Regions from separate parts of the Pelorhabdus sp. sgz311001 genome, predicted to be linked through region 2. Evidence: riboswitches for the same ligand, from Rfam matches in the RefSeq annotation. Region 2 holds a riboswitch; each other region holds the start of a gene.

Region 1 (5,589 bases), on a different contig from region 2:
TTGAATACTAGTTTTCTTTTCTTTGATACACAGAATCAGGCGGTTGCTGATTAGCAAGTAGCTGTCGATTTTGTGTATCTTTTTGCAAGGACTTTATAGCAAAACATAAGGCGGAACAGTCGTCGTGAGGTTTGCTTTTACTAAGGTCTTGTAGCTTTTGCACGGCAGCGTCAAAGTTGTGACAGTGATCATTCATTTCGCCTTGTAGGCTCTCATAGAGGCCGTCAGTCATGAGATAAAAGGCAGCATCGTCTTCGAGCGGCAGAGTGATCGTGCCAAATTCAGGATTCTTAGCAATGCCAAGGTAGATTCCTGGTAAAGTAATCATGGTGCTTGCGGTTTTGCTAGCAGTCCAGAAATAGTTAATGCCGCCAGAAATGCAAGATAAAGTATGCTGTTTAAAGTCAAAGGTGAAAGTAAGTAAAGCTGCAAAGGTGTTATCAGGAAAATAATGTAGTAGATATTCGTTTAGTTCATAGAGCGAATCTAGCGTCCAATCCCCTTTTTTGGTCATAGTTTCCGTGAGCAAGCTGCTGATTGCTGAGGTATGGAGCGCGGCGGCTACGCTATGACCTGTCACGTCAAGTAAATAACCATGCAATTTGTCGCCTGCGGCGGACCATTGATAGCCGTAAAAATCGCCGCTTACGATGTTTAGCGGTTCAAAGAGCGGAATGATCTTTACTTTGTCGTTTTCCTGAGCGATTGGCAGCATTGATTTTTGGACACGGCCTGCCAGCACCAGTTCATCCTGCAACTCATAAGTCCGTTCAAGTACTTTATTTTCCAGATTAATGTTTAAATGGTAGAGCAAATTTTGTGTTGCTTGATGTTCGGAAATTTCACCTTCAAGACAGGCATTTACTGTTTGGATTTTTTCGACTTGTTCTTCAAGCTGTGCTTCTTTCTCGCGGAGCAGACCAATCGTGTCTTTGATCTTAAGACTCATAGCAATGAAAGTTTGGCAGAGCAGACGCAGTTCTTGTGGCATATTCATGGCATCAGAACCACGGAGTGAACGGAAGTCGTCATTGGCAATCCGGTTGGCCTGCTCAGTTAGCCAAGTTATTGGTTGCTGCAATTGACGGGTTGCCCAGATTGCAATCGGGTAGATAAATAATAGCAGCAAAAGCATTTCAATTCCCATGATTTTAAGCTGTTGATACAGTGGGGCCATAACTTCTTCTTCACGGATGGACCCAATAAGCGTCCAGCTTCGTTCTGGTAAAGCATGATAGGCTACAAGCACGTTCTTTCCCTGGTAGTCAATCCAGGAGGCTGTACCTGTTTGGCCAAGCTGAATTAATTGTAAATTCTCTATGGGCAACTTCATTTTTAACTTAGCGCTTGTCTCGATTTGACCTGATTCAATGAGTTGCTCTAGATAACGTGGTTCAGTCAGCAGAACGCCGGCCTGATTGACAAGCAGAATTTCGCCTGTTTTGCCAATCCAGTTATCTCGCAGTAAGTTTTCAAGCGTCTGAGTTCGGACTGATCCGAGCAAAACGCCTTGGAATTGTCCCTGACGATCATAAATCGGTGAGGAAAAATTGATAATGGAGTGACCGCTGTTGCGACCAATTACAATATCTGAGATCGAACTTCGACCAGCAAGGGCGGCTTGATAGTAAGGCTGATTGGTTGCTTGGGGAAATTGAATCGGACGATTGAGCGTAGAAAAACGGAAGTAACCGTCTTTGTCAATATACGATAGAGAATCAAAATTTTTATTACTATGCTGTACTGACTGCAGCATATCATAGAATTGCTTATAATCAAGCTGGCGAATGGATTCTATTTCACTTAGACTGAGAATGTCATTGGCCCGTTCATCTAGCCAGTAGTTAATCAGGCGTTCCTGAAAAGCGACCCGTTGGCTGATGAGTTCTAAATTCTGCTGTTTGGCAAGTTTGACTTGATTTGCTGCATAAATTGCCATCGTGAGGAGGCTGGGCGCTAAAATTAGTAAAATTGTCCACGCACGAAACTGACGGCTTAGCGTGTCTAGTTTCATAGGGTCCTCCTTTGAATCTTTCGATTCTACATAATTGTCGAAAAATGAAGAAAAATATTATTCTATAATATTTGCGATTTCAGCGAGAACTCCTTTTTTTAGTAGGAAAATTGCAAAAATTATTCTTGTTTTTCTTTAAGAGTCTTGACGCTCTTACAACGTCTTGCTATAATTTTGGCAATTAGATAATTTAGTTTAGGTGCTGCTTTTAGAAGGTAAAAGCGGATAATAGGGAAGTCTGAGCATGGTTTTCCATGTGTAAGCGCGGGCCCGCCACTGTACCGAGGAGGTTCCACAAATTGCCACTCAGCTATCGGGGAAGGCGTGGATACTAATGAATCGGGAGCCAGGAAACCTGCCTAAACTGTAAGATAGTCTTTATGGAAAAAAAGACTTTTGGGAACGATAACTCCCAAAAGTCTTTTTTTTATGAAAAATTTATCGTGATAATGGGGGAGATTCGGTGGATTTATTACAACAAGCAATACAAAACATAGAGCCGCTTGACCAAGCAGCTATGGCGCAAGCAAAGAGACATTTGCAGGAACTTTCGTCAAGTAAAGGCCAGCTAGGAAAACTAGCGGAAATGGTGGTTCAATATGCTGGCATCACTCGGCAGGAAAGGCCGCTTGCGCCTAAAAGTGCTATTATCTTGGCATCAGCCGATCATGGTGTTGCCAAACAAGGTATCAGTGCCTATCCGATTGAGACCACTAAAGAAATGACGGCAAATTATCTGCTAGCCCAAGGCGGTACAGCCAATGCTTTTGCTAATTATTCCGGTTCCGATCTTGTGGTTGTCGATATGGGCATAGCGGGAGATTTATCCTTTGTGCCAGGGCTTGTGCAACGAAAAATTGCCTATGGAACGAAAGATTTTACGGAAGGTCCAGCAATGACGCGGCAAGAAGCGATTGCCGCTGTCGAAGCGGGGATTGCTCTCGTCACAGAAAGAGTAAGACAAGGTTATACTTGCTTTTGTCTTGGCGAAATGGGAATTGGCAATACTACGGCTAGTGCAGCGATTGTAGCAGCTTTTACTGGATTAGCTCCAGAAGTTGTAACTGGTCGGGGAACTGGAATATCAGATAGTCGCATGAAGGTGAAAATCGAGGTTGTTCGTAAGGCTCTGGCTATAAATCAGATTGATTGCGGTGATGGTCTCGATGTACTTAGCAAGATTGGCGGGTTTGAAATCGGGGCTTTAGCAGGCGTTGTTTTAGGTTGCGCTGCAAACCGTGCGACTGTTGTGATCGACGGACTGAATACAACAGCTGCGGCGATGATTGCCTATGCTATTTCACCGCGTTGTCAGCCCTATATTTTGTCATCCCATTTGTCAGGGGAACCGGCTCATCGCATTGCCTTATCTTTTCTTGGACTGGAAGCGTGTGTGGATGTTGGCGTAAGACTTGGCGAGGCGATCGGCGCCTCCGTCGTTGTTGATTTATTAAAGGGCGCGTGTCGTCTCTTTGATGGTGACTGGCTTAAGTCAGCAGAGGGTCTCAGTTTTTGGCGGCAAAATTTAGCTGCAATAGATCAAAGCGAGTCGGAGCTACCAAGTATTAGGCCCTTAGATGAGGCGGCTATGGAAAAATGCCAACTTCGTCTCGACAATTTAACCAAGCCTTTGGGGAGTCTTAAAGCATTTGAAGAACTTGGGCGAAAGCTAGCAGGCATTATCGGTCAGCCACGGCCCCGATCTTGCGACAAGAAGTTGATTTTAACAGGTCCTTGCCAATCCAGCGAAAACGAGAATGAGTTTGTAGCAAAGTTCAAAGTGCTTCAAGCTTTTAGCAAGCATTTTGGCGCAGAGATTCTTGTTTGCCGTCACGAAGAAGCGTCCGAATTTCCTACGGAACAAGGTGTGAGGCAGTTGATTCAGGCGGGAGTTGACTTTAGCAAGCAAGCCGCTCTATCAAACGAGATTATTGGCATTGGCAGCCTAGAACTTGTAAGTCAAGAGATGGTTGCGGTCAAGAACCTGCTTGCCCGAAGCGACGGCCAAACCTTACTGCCACGATTGGCAAGACTCGAATATTCACAGAATATCTGCTTTTTAGCAGGCCTAATTTTAGGTGCTGCCAGCTATGGTTGCGCAGTTGTTTTAGACGATGACGCTGCTTTAGCAGCTGCTTTGGTTGCTGTTGAGCTGAATTCGACGGTAAAAGACCATTTGGTGGCATCTCATTTGCCCTTTACGGCAGAAGCGACAGAAACGCTGACGCAACTAGACCTTTGCGCTTATTTTTCATTGCAGCTTACGAAGCCGGCGGGAATGGGCGCTTTGCTAGGATTTTCGCTTTTTAATGCTTCTTTGCATGTTTTGAGTGATATGAAAACTTTTGGCGAGGCTGAAGTTTCTGTGGCGCAGGATGGGCCAGGGGCATTGCGACAAGATAAAGCCGTGCGAGAATAGACTGTTACTTTATAAAACCGAACTCTGTGCCAAGAGCAGCTAATTTACTACGATTGCTTACAGCAAATTTACTAAAGAGATTGTTGAGATGGGTTTTGACTGTACCGACCGTAATATGAAGCTCTTGGGCGATTTCGGCGTTCGAATGACCTCTGGCGACTAGTTGGAGAATCTCCTTTTCTTTTACTGTTAAGAGAATATTGGGAGCGTCCTTTTCCAAAGTGGGGGCGGCAGTTTGTTGTGAATTGTTAACAGGGAGATTCTTTGTTTCTTTTTGTTTTTGATAGGCGTGCAAGGCGCTTAACACGACAGAACGAATGGCCGAAGCTGGCGTAGGTTTGGTTAAAAAAGCATTGATTTTACCATGGTTAATGGCATCAATGGTCATTTGCAGTTCGGCGTGACCGGTAATCAAAATGCGTTGGGCTTCATGGTCAAGTGCTAAGATGCGCGAAAATAATTCAATGCCATTCATAACAGGCATGCGAAAATCGGAAATAATAACAGTAAATGGGCCATGATGTTCCACTAATTTTAAAGCCTGTAAGGGATCTCGCGTTGTGGTAACTGTAAAGGTTGCTTGCAAAATGCGGCGCAGAGAGTTTAAGTAGTTTTCTTCATCATCGACAATGAGAATTTTGGGCAGCGGTTCTGCAGCCATAGTTTTCACCTCGCTGTTATCAGTGCCTATTTTCAGGTTATGTTTGAATAATTGGACAAATTCAGCGTGGTTCCTCTATCCGATACATATAAATCTTCCTCGATGCGAATCGCTGGGGTTAAGCGAGTCTGGGAGTTTCGTCGCAATTTTGCCATATTCTGATTTAAGGCAGAGGAGTTCTAGTCTTTGCCAAGAATGTAGACAATCTTAAGCGCAAAATATAAGGGGTAGATAGAATGAATGAACAAAATCCTTTATCAGGAAAGATGATTGTAATTGATCCAGGCCATGGCGGTTCTGACGAAGGCGTGGTTAGTCCTAGCGGTTGTACCGAAAAAGCAGTGACTATGCAGCTTGCCTGTCGACTTCATGATCGGCTTAAGCAACAGGGCGCTGTTGTACTTTTGACGCATTACGATGATCAGTGTGTCTGCGCGAATGCCTCATCCATTTCCGATGAACTTTTTGCCAGGACAGCGATTGCCAATAAACATA
Region 2 (5,589 bases):
TGGTATAGCCTGTTTCTGGCCTCAAATTGGGATTGCCTGCCACACCGCCGCCTGCTGGCCAGTATAAGTCATCCACCGTCGGTGCATTAAAGACCTGCCCCCAAGTCAAATACAAATTGGTCGCAGCATCCATGGCATAATTGACAGCAGCGCGAGACGTAGTTTTCGAACCGAACATATTTTGATGATCATAACGCACGCCTGGCGTAAACGTCCACTTATCCGATAAAGCCACGCGATCTTCTAAATAAACGGCCTTGTTGTCGATACTCTTATTGGTGAAGTAACCAGGATAATCCACTTTTGTTTTGATCCACTCCGCGCCGCCGACTAAAGTCTGATTATCGCCAAGCTGCCAACCATCTTTCCATTCCAGGCCCTGTTGATTATTATTATATTTTGATGCAGACCATTTACTAGCAACATATTGATTCATATTATAGGAGTAATAATTTTGATAAACGCGAACATAACTATCGGCTAACTGATCCTTTTTAGTATTATAGGTAATCGCCCAATTATTGGTCACTGTATTCAAATAGTCATAGGGATAATGCAGTGAAGCTCCCCATAAAGTCCGTCCGGCTGCCATATAAGGCTGTCCTTTGTGATTATTCATATGCTCAAAATTAAGTGTCAAAGAATGGTCTGAATCAAGTTCCTTATCGAGCCGGAAAGTTAAATTTTTCTGGTCAAAAGCACTGTTTTCCATCGTTTTTGTTTGCCCACTTATGGAATCTTTATAGGCAAAGTGATCCTGATTACTCTTACCTGCTGTCAAAAACCAACTCCAGCCTTGATCCGTACCTTGATTGGTATAAGTATAATTTCTTGTTCCCCATGATCCTGTATTGATATCAAGCGTTGATTCACTTTTACTGCCTTTACGAGTAATAATATTAATAACCCCGCCAGTTGCATCAGAGCCATATAAAGCAGAAGCCGCCCCTTTTACCACTTCGATCTTATCGATCATCGTCAGCGAAGGAAAAGAGCTCATGTCAAAGGTTGCTCGTCCGCCAAAAGCTCCCGGCAATTTTCTGAGATTCATCCGGCGCCCATCAATCATAATAACGACATGAGGATCACCATTTAAACTGACATATTGCTCACTGCCAGCCGCTCCTTGTTTGGTCACAATCACGCCTGTAACCTGTTGCAAAGCTTCGCCTAAATCTCGATAATGATTTTTTTCTATATCAGCATGAGTAATCACAGAAACATTCGCTGCTGTCTCTGCTACTTTTATCGGCATACGATTTGCTGTCACTTCTACCTGATCCAAGGAATAATCATTCGCTTCAGCAGCCCAAGAAAATCCTGTTGTTTGCACTAGTATAGCACTACTGATTATAGTATAAAGTAATGCTTTCCTAGTAAGTTTTTTTCCTGTTTTCATCTATGAAAACTTCCCTTCATAACAAAATAAAGAGCCTTTCTGCAATAGAAAGGCCCTGGAATCACAAAATAATAACTTTAATCCCCTTTTCTATCTCTCGTAGGCAAAATGGTGATTATGTTCAACTATTTGAGAATTACTTTTTCGTCATATGCTTTTTTTCAGGCTGCGAGGCACTTTGCAATGCATCCCAAGCTTCATTAGCACGATCTACAAAGAGCTTTCGTACATTTTCATTCTCACCTAAGCCATGAATGTAAGTCGTTACGAAGAAACCCTCTTTCTTTAAAATGGATTTATGGGAATCTGGTTCATCGCCAGCCATATCGTTGTTCGCATGATCCCCAGCAACCATCATCATCGGAATCAATGTAACATTTTTGACTCCATTTGCTTTCAACTTAGGAATGACCGTTTCCAGATTAGGCCAGCCTTCTACCGTATAAGTATAAACATTATTGAGCCCCATATCTTGTAAACGAGCTTGGATTACTGAATAATAGGCATTAGCCGGATGAGGCGTTCCATGATACATCAATAAAATCGCATCATTCTTACCGGTTTTAGGAAACTCCGTTTGGATTGCTTTCAACGTATCGGTAACGTCATCACGCTGTTTCTCCTGTCCCATCCAATAAATCAAAGACGTTCCCAGTGTCATTTTCTTAAATTGATTCTTATACATGTCAAAAATTGCTTTATCGTAAGCATACTCCATACCAGGAATTACATCAAGTGAAGTAAGAGCAACTCGCGTATAACCTTCCGCTTTCAGCTCCGCTAAAGCTTCTTCCGGTGTAGGAATTTTGATGCCTTCTTTTTGCTGAATCCGATCAATAATAATGTGAGAAGTAAAAGCCAAAACGACTTTTTGACCAGGATGTGCTGCTTGAATATCGGCTACGGTTTGTTCTATTGTGAGTTTACGCGACTCTGCATAAGTAGTACCAAAACTCATCACCAAAATTGCATCTTTATTTTCGAGATTCTGCATAGCCGGGTTTTCCGCTACATTTACACCAATTTGAGCAGCATGTTTTAGCGCTGGTGTTGCCGTCTTCACTTCTGGATTCAGTTCATAGGCAGCATAGGTGGGGGCAGCACTTGCCCCCATAAAGGTTGCACAAGCCAAAGAGATCGCAAGCATTTTCTTCCAATTTTTCACAAATACTCCTCCTAAAATATAAAATTGCATAAAATAAAAAAACTTCCTAAATGAATTAGGAAGTAGTAAACGTTCAATTCTTAGCTTGTAAATAGCCAAGAGACCTGCTACAATCCCCTCCCCATCGCTCGTAGGTAAAAATGGTGATTATTAAACAGGCAGTTCTCCTGGCTCTGGATCATTGCTCGCTCAAACCTTCCCAAAACAAAAGTTCCAGTGGCATTTCTTGAGTTTGCTCCCCATTACAGTGGCGGGACCGCGCCGGTATTTCACCGGACTTCCCTATTAAGCCTTACGGCACCTATTCTATCGCTATTCAGTTTTGCTACAAATTCTACGTCCTTACGATACCATGTTAAAGTTGTTTTGTCAAATCGTAATATTCAATCAATTGCATTGGGAAAGTATCTGACAAATCCACCAAAGTTCACTCATCTCTTGCCCTAAAAACATTTCCACAATCGATCGTCGTTATTTTGAAAATCATCAACACCATATACGTTCGTGCTGCCACATTGCGGACAACATTCTGCATAGGCACCATCACCTGTCGGTTTCAGTATCGCCCCCTCCGTATTAAACACCTTGCCACATTTTGCGCACTTTACAGCTGCCATGCTTCGTCTCCCCTTATGCTAATTTTCAATACCTTTTCGAGCTTCAACACCTTGCTGATAATAATGCTTAACTTCTGTCATTTCTGTCACAAGATCGGCTTGTTCCATAAGTGCCTTACAAGCTTTTCGCCCCGTAAGAATTAGTTCTACTGTTTCTAATCGTTTCGCTAATATTGACTGTAACTGCTGATCGCTGATTAATTCGAAATAATTAGCCACAACAATTTCATCAAGTATTACAATATCAAATTCACCGCTACTTACTGCCGTCTCGGCTCGTTTCACACCTTGTTCTGCAAGCGCTTTATATTCCTCTGGCGGCTTTCCCTGTGGAAAAACAACGACTTCATCACTCCATTGGGCTAATTCTTCCGGACTTAAGCTTCCCTCCTTCGCAATAAAAAAGGGCTTTCCTATTGTTTCAACAGTCAAATTCGGTGCTAGATTTTTCAATACGAGATGTTCACTATAACTTTTTGATTTCATAAACTGCAAGAAAAGCACCCGTTTTCCCGCTCCTAAAGCACGAATGGCTAAACCAATTGCCGCAGTTGTTTTTCCTTTACCATCACCTGTATAAATTTGGACATAGCCCCTCACAGCTGATCCACCTTCTTTCGCTTCATGGTATAGTACCATTATCTGTCTTTATACCACATTGTCCTAAAATGAACAAGAGGAAACCATAAAGGAACTTTCCAAGACCCCCACTTTAAAATTTTGCGGTTAAAGTAGTCGTAAAGCGGTTTCTGTCAGTAGACGCCCCGGAATGATTCACCGCTTTAATTTTTTTATAATCATAATCGCCAATCTTCAGCGAAATATTCTTATCGAATTTATGAATCCAGGCAATCGAATAACCCTGGGCATTGCTATTAGGATAGGCGCTCATTTCTGTAGCATTATAATCCGTCATAACTGCCTGATCTTCCACGTAATAATAGCTGGCAGTCAAGGTATTTTTAGCATCTAATGTATACTTCAGCGACATTTGCATTGCCTGATTTTCAGTCTTAGCACTTGATTTCAAAAGTTCTGCCGAAATTCCCACTTTATCATTCACAGCTCTACTGCCATAAACGCTCACATAATTAACCGTACTATCTGCGAAAGCATAGCGTGATCGCGTATCACTCCCGTAAGAAGTTCTTGCCAACATCACCCCAAGAGAAGATTGTCCATCTGGCGCATAGGTCCCTTGCAATACATAAAATTTATCATTCGAAAGATTGCCTTGATAGTTCGTCTTTGCACCAATAAAATTCAGATTCACTGCACCAACTTGTTTCGAAACAGACATAGCATAAGGTAAAGCATGACGGCCAATATACGTATTATCATAAACAAGACCGCCGCCTAAAGTAAGGCCTTGCAACCCGAGCACATATTTATAACCAGCATTTTGATATTTGATACCGAAAGCATCTAAAGCACTATTCTCTTGCTTCGTATTGCAAAAATAGTCAGCTGAAAAGACGCCATAATTATTATTTAATCTCTGATAAGTAAACCTTGTATAAGCCGATACATTTTCTGCAACCGGAAGAGTCGCATTTAAGGTCAAAGTTGTTTTTATGCCAGTGCGACTCCGATTCCCTGGATTTTCATCATGCTGAGAACGAGCATGCACCACTAGATTTCCGTCAAATTGCACACCATCTGGTTGGGCGGCAGCAGCCGCTTGGTTCATAGCCAATAATAAAGTGAAAGTTGTAATTCCTAATATCTTTTGCTTCAAACGAAAATCCTCCTCAAGTATCATTTCAAGATTATGCTAGTCCTTTTTCCATATGTACAATCTGTTCAGGCCCATCTTCTTCTAAGATAATCTTGAACCCCTGTTTTTTCCAAAAATTAAAACCGCCTGGCAAAAAATGATGTGTATGAAGGTAAACTTTTGTATAGTTTTGGTCACTTGCAAAAGATGACATAGTCTGTACCAATTGCGCACCAATCCCTTGGCGTCGAAAATTTTGTGATACATAGCAACGACCAAACTCAGCAGTTGTCGGTAAATGATACAAATTTTTCAATAAGGCAATTCGATCATTATACCTACACACAGCCCCGGTGCCAATCAATTCTCCTGTCGACAAAAAAGCTCCCCATAAATTACAATCTTCAGGTTGAATATAAGTGCGCTGCAAAGCTGCTACATCAGTCATATTTACACGTTTCCCCTTATGACAAAACAGTTCTACTAGCTGACTTTCCAAAAAGCTCTGTACCTTTAAAATTTCTTCCGCTAAAACTGGTCGTACTAAAATTTGCTTTTCTTCCACCCTTTAAACTCCCCCTGTACTAAATTGTTTAATATACTCATGCCGCCGCAATAAAAAAGCTCCTGCCAAAAGGGCAGGAGCTAGCGCAAAATCCTCTATACTGCTTAGGGCAAGAACAGAGCGCAA
Region 3 (5,589 bases), on a different contig from region 2:
GCGGGCCTAAGAGTGAGCCGCCAACCATGCCTGTAGACAAGGTGCCTAAAGCCCAACCAGCTCGATCTCGCGGTGTTTGCGTAGCAATCAAGGTAATTGCGCCGGAGTTGAAGCCGGAAATCGTCCCCATGAGTAACCGCAAGCCGACTAATTGATATACTGAAGTGACAAAGCTCATGAAAAATAATACAATCGCCATTCCGAGACTGGCCCTAAGCAGCATAGCTTTTCGGCCAAAACGGTCAGCTGCTTGCCCCCACAGTGGCGAAACGAGCGCCATCATCATTCCCGTAATGCCAAAGGCAAGGCCTGACCACATTTCGATGCTTTCCAGATCAGAGACTCCCAAGTGTTCCACATAAAGCGGTAAGATAGGAGCAATCTGACTTAGGGCTGAGGCGGTAGCGAAAGCGCCGATCCAACAGATGAACAAATTTCTTTTCCACATTTCCATAAACAGGCCTCCGCTTATCGGTTTTCTTTGAGAGCTTCAATACCGCAAAGAAAAGTAGCAATCATTTGCTCATAACTGTCTTCTTTATTTGCTTTTTGAATAAACCAACCAGCCGCTTCTAGGGAAAGAAAACCGTGCATGACGCTGCGCAGGCCCCGTAAGGCATGGGTTGTATTGTCTTCGTCTAGGTTATAGCCGTTCAGTACGGTTCGAATCACTGACATTAAATCCTGCAGCGCTTGCTGCAGATCTTTATTTTCCCGATTGGGTGTTGCGACAATGGCGCTGTATAAGCCAGGACGCTCATGAGCAAAGGTGCGATATTCGCGAGCAATTGCTTTAATGGCGTCGTGTTTTGCTTTGCCAATAGCGGCTTGGCTGATTCTTTGTTGCATTTCTCTTACGGCAAAGATAGAAAGGCTTTGTTTGAGATGGGCCAGACTATCAATATGATTATAAAGCGAGGGTTTTTGAACACCAAGTTTTGCAGCTACAGCTGTTAGTGTTACTGTTTCTAATCCGGTATGATCCGCTATTGCAGCGGCAGTTTCAATAATAATTTGAAAGGTAAGGCCGACAGGGGCTCCCATGGAGATCACTACTTTCTCTAATGATTTAAAACTAACTACTATAGTTATAAGACTAATCTTGTTAGTTGTCAAATTATAATAGTAAAAAATAAAAGTTTTCAGCGCGATTTATAAAAAAACTTCTAGCACGTTTATGCTAGAAGGTATGGGTATATTCGATTTCGGTTTTGCGAATGGGAATATCGAAGGTAATTGTTTGAGCAACTGTGTACTTTAGGGAAAGGCGATCTTGCGGCGTTAAAGCTTGGATGAAGGCGATTTGAAAGCCTCTTAGACTATTATCATAACCGCCAAGACTTGCTTTCCCTTCTGGTACGGCCTTATCTTGAATTTCGCCGCCAAGTATTTTTATCGCCTGATATTCTGTGGGCTGATAGTTGATTCCTACTAGGATTCCCTGGTTTTGATCAGGGGCGGAAGAACGGACATATTCAGCCAAATACTCTGCTTTTCCATGGGGTGAATTCACGCTAAAGCCGGTAAATGTTGTGGCTTTTTCCAGATGAGGGATGTGAAGGGCGCTGGCCATGAAGCGAGTAGAACCAGCAAAGTAGGCGATTTCGCCGCCGGAAATCATATGATTAGCACGATCGGCGAATAAGTCTGAATCTAACTTGCCGAAGGTGGCATGGTATTGAATGTGGCCTGTCGTTGTACGCCAGTCGATTCCTTTAAACATGCCAAAGCCGGCATTCGAGCTATTGTCAAACATCGCGCCGTAAGCCCCTAAGTAAGTATCTTGGCTGCCAATTTTCAATAGCATATTCTTGTTGTTAATCAATAAGCCATACTGATCTAGACTGCTGTTATTTTCCTTGGTGGCAGAGCCAGCGTAAGATTGATGGCCAAAGCGGAAAAAAATCTCGGTTTGTTCTGAAAGGGCTTGGTGAAAATTTAGCCGCAAGGTTCTCTCTGTATCGCTGATATCAGCTACGTCAGAGCGATGATAACGGATGGTTTCATATTTTAGAGTGGTTTCCCCGTCAATTGTAAGGGGGGCGGCAGTTACTGGGGAAGTGGCGGCAGCTAATAGAAAAGCGGTTAGAAGCATTGGGCGTAGGGCGGCATGGGCCATGCGATACATCCTTTCAGAAAAAAATTATTGGCATTTCTTATTCGCGCTTTCCGACAAAAGTCCTGTAATTTTTTCTGGTAAAATAATAAAAGAATTGTTTGGTATTTTTTTCCTGTTTATGACTTGGCAATTCTCGGTGAAATGGTGTACAATCTATAGAGTTGAGAAAGATATTCGCCAAGTAGTTTGTGTGATGAATATGGGAGGAACGAAAGTGAGCGAGAAAGACTCGAAAGATATCCGCTGCGAAGCAGCCGATGAAACAGCCGAAGCCTTGCATCAGGTGATAGAAGAGGCTCAGCGTCAGGAGAAAAAGTTAGCAGAGCGTTTATGGCGCGCGGTGAGTGGACCGGAAGAACTCACGAGTTACTTAGGATATTTGACCAAGGATGAATTGACGGAAATACGGATAAATTTAAAGGTTAAGAATGCTAGCAACTTGAAGAAACAGGAGCTTGCCGATTTACTTGTTATGGCGATTCCAGCGGGCGTTGCTGAGGCAGCGACGCTGATTTTTGATGAAGAGCGGTGGCGGTGGTTTAAACGATTTGCCACGCAAGAAGTAAACTTCTATACCACGAAAATACGACTTGACTTTATTCGATATTTTAAAAGCTATGGCTTTTTAGGCACTGGTACTTGTGATGAGAAGACGATTTTTTGGATTCCTACTGGTGTGAAGCAGGCTTTTCAGTCTTTAAATGAAGGCAAGCTTTATGAAATGATCAGACAGAATACTGAGTGGATTTATGCTACACAAGGTTTACTTTATTATTATGGTTTGTTGGAAAAAGATCAGCTTGTAGCATTAGTAGAGGAAAAGGGAATTGCGGCGAAAGCGGATATTTCTCGTTACTTAGCGGTCATTGCTGAAGCTGCGGCTTGCTATGGTCAAATTGTAATTGATAAAGAGGTTTATGCCGATTATCGTGTAAAAGATCGGGCCTATATTCTAGGAGAACAGAAAAGTCGTGCTGAACTTCCTTACTGCTCCTTTTTAAAGCAGCAATTTGTGAAGGCTGGTAAACCCGGTTTTGTTGATAAAAACTCTGCTTCAGAGAATTTCCTGCGGTTTATGAAAGAGTGCTATTCGCTCAATCGGGAAGAGGCGGCGGCATTAGCCGAAGATTGTTTTTATATTATCAACAATAGTAAAGGCAGTGGCGATCTCTTAGCTTACTTGTCAAAAGGGTATGAGTTTCCTAGTGAATCTTTTCAAGATACCTTGCTTCCCTATGTGGCAGCGCTTCATAATCAGACGCGCATGTGGGTGTTGAAGGGGTATAAACCGGTAGAACTTGTGGAGGATGAATCGGCGAAATTGCAGCCTTGTCAGGAACTGAGCAGCATGAGTGAAGTGGCGCCAGTGAAGGTAGGCCGCAATGATCCTTGCCCTTGTAATAGTGGGAAAAAATACAAAAAGTGCTGCGGCAAATAGCTGCAAAAAGCCCAGTTTTTCTATTTATAGAGAGCTGGGCATACTTGTAGTTCTAGTCGGATTTGTTTGACTTTTTTGCAAACAAGTGATATAAATAAGTTACATTAACTGTTATTTCATAATTGCATAAGATTGAAATAGGTGCCCATAGGGCTTAATAGGGAAGTCCGGTGCAAGGCCGGCGCGGTCCCGCCACTGTAATGGGAAGCGAAACCAGAAAATGCCACTGAGACGATTGTCTTGGGAAGGTTTGGATGAGCGATGATCCAGAGTCAGGAGAACTGCCTGTTTAACAATCACCGTTTTAACCCACGAGCGATGGGGAGGGGATTAAAGAGTTCGATCTTTTTTTTCCTGGCCAAAAGCCAGGATTTTTGATTTCAGCGCTCTTTTGAAATAAGACCTTTCTTGCTTTAAGAAAGGTTTTTTTATGACCTATTTTTAATTTATGGAGGTTTTTGCAATGGCAGGTATTTTTTATGGTGTGGGCGTAGGCCCTGGAGATCCGGAGCTTCTTACATTAAAAGCGATTAATTTGATTAAGTCGGCTGATATTATTATTGCGCCAAAAACGGAGAAGAAAGAAGGCAGTGTGGCGCTTACAATTGCTAAACCTTATATTAAGGACACGGCTGAAATTGCAACTCTTGTATTTCCTATGGTTTCCGACCAAATTCAATTGAATGATGCCTGGGCTAGTAATAAGGAAACGATCGTGAACTATTTAGATGAAGGAAAGACGGTTGTTTTTTTAACTTTGGGCGATCCTATGTTCTACAGTACTTATATTTATGTATACAGACTGTTAAAAGACTGTGGCCATCCCATTGAAACGATTCCTGGCATTACGGCTTTCTGCGCCATTGGCAGCAAATTAGGTTATCCTATCGTCGAAGGGGACGATGTACTGAATATTATTCCAGCTACGATGGAAGAAGAAAAAATGGAACAGGCTTTCGCTACAGCCGATAATGTAGTGCTTATGAAAGTTTATAAAAATTTCCCGCAAGTTTTGGAAAAATTAAAACGTCATGGCTTGGCCAAACAAGCAGTCATGATCAGCCGCTGCGGCCTAGACGGCGAACAAGTGGTACATAACTTGTCTGATCTGAATGATGATCATAAACTGAACTATTTATCAACCATTGTAGCAAGACGAGGCTAATCGCTTCCTGCATCTAACGGAGCAGCGAAAGGAAGAGACTGCAATGAAAAAGTATATGTTTTTGCTGGCACTCCTTTGTGGCGTGGCAGCACTTTTCTTTGCCGGCTGTGGTGCGCAAAAATCTGCCGATCAAGGGAAAGATGGGAATTATTTAACCATACAAGACAATGCTGGACGCACAGTTACTTTAACGAAAAAACCGGAAAAAGTCGTAGTGCTTTCTACCTCTTTTTTAGATCTATTGTATTCTGTCGATGGGAAAGCCGCAGGCAGGCCTAGTTCTAAAACGGAATCGGTGCCAGAGGCTGCTGCTTCTGTGCCGGAAGTCGGCTTTGTCTATAATGTGAATTTAGAAAAAGTAATGGCGTTGCAACCGGATCTAGTTATTGCCGTGCAGGGAATGCATGAAAAGCTTTTGCCAACGCTAGAAAGTAATCACATTCCGGTTTTGCTTTTGAAATATAAGACGTTAGAAGATACGCTGACAACGATTACTTTACTTGGTAAGATTGTCGGGACGGAGAGCAAAGCTTCTCAATTAGTGCAATCCATTCAAGACAAAATCAGCGCCATAAAAGCAAAAGTGCCGCAGGGACCGCCGTTGAAGGTGGCGATTTTGCATGCTACGTCGAAAAGTGTAACAGTCGAGCTTGATAATACGATTGCTGGCAGTATAGCGAAACGTCTGGGCCTTGTCAATGTTGCTTCAGGAACGACGGCGCCTGATAAAGACAGTGATAATGTGCCTTATAGTTTAGAAAAACTGGTGGATTCCAATCCTGATATGGTTTTTGTGGTCACCATGGGCAATGCCGCGGAAATTGGCGCAAGGATGAAAAGCGATGTAGAAAGTAATCCAGCTTGGAG

The links. A riboswitch is a leader RNA that binds a small molecule or an ion and turns the genes downstream of it on or off. The one in region 2 is predicted to bind cobalamin.
Region 1: it holds a riboswitch for cobalamin, as region 2 does, so the genes downstream of both, cobT (nicotinate-nucleotide--dimethylbenzimidazole phosphoribosyltransferase) here and AC0MXB_RS00655 (sirohydrochlorin cobaltochelatase) in region 2, are expected to answer to the same signal.
Region 3: it holds a riboswitch for cobalamin, as region 2 does, so the genes downstream of both, cobI (precorrin-2 C(20)-methyltransferase) here and AC0MXB_RS00655 (sirohydrochlorin cobaltochelatase) in region 2, are expected to answer to the same signal.

Annotation. Positions count from the first base shown of each region.
Region 1 is NZ_JBVXUT010000003.1:289,802-295,390, reverse strand. It holds gene AC0MXB_RS10100 (cache domain-containing protein) at 8-2,014, opposite strand; cobalamin riboswitch at 2,195-2,391, shown strand; gene cobT (nicotinate-nucleotide--dimethylbenzimidazole phosphoribosyltransferase) at 2,478-4,433, shown strand; gene AC0MXB_RS10090 (response regulator transcription factor) at 4,438-5,094, opposite strand; gene AC0MXB_RS10085 (N-acetylmuramoyl-L-alanine amidase family protein) at 5,331-5,589, shown strand, end outside.
Region 2 is NZ_JBVXUT010000001.1:101,674-107,262, reverse strand. It holds gene AC0MXB_RS00660 (TonB-dependent receptor plug domain-containing protein) at 1-1,399, opposite strand, end outside; gene AC0MXB_RS00655 (sirohydrochlorin cobaltochelatase) at 1,536-2,594, opposite strand; cobalamin riboswitch at 2,705-2,884, opposite strand; gene AC0MXB_RS00650 (hypothetical protein) at 3,008-3,181, opposite strand; gene AC0MXB_RS00645 (cob(I)yrinic acid a,c-diamide adenosyltransferase) at 3,200-3,781, opposite strand; gene AC0MXB_RS00640 (hypothetical protein) at 3,894-4,919, opposite strand; gene AC0MXB_RS00635 (GNAT family N-acetyltransferase) at 4,951-5,463, opposite strand.
Region 3 is NZ_JBVXUT010000003.1:89,882-95,470, reverse strand. It holds gene AC0MXB_RS09305 (multidrug efflux MFS transporter) at 1-454, opposite strand, end outside; gene AC0MXB_RS09300 (TetR-like C-terminal domain-containing protein) at 469-1,044, opposite strand; gene AC0MXB_RS09295 (hypothetical protein) at 1,181-2,119, opposite strand; gene AC0MXB_RS09290 (YecA family protein) at 2,334-3,557, shown strand; cobalamin riboswitch at 3,680-3,860, shown strand; gene cobI (precorrin-2 C(20)-methyltransferase) at 4,021-4,722, shown strand; gene AC0MXB_RS09280 (ABC transporter substrate-binding protein) at 4,766-5,589, shown strand, end outside.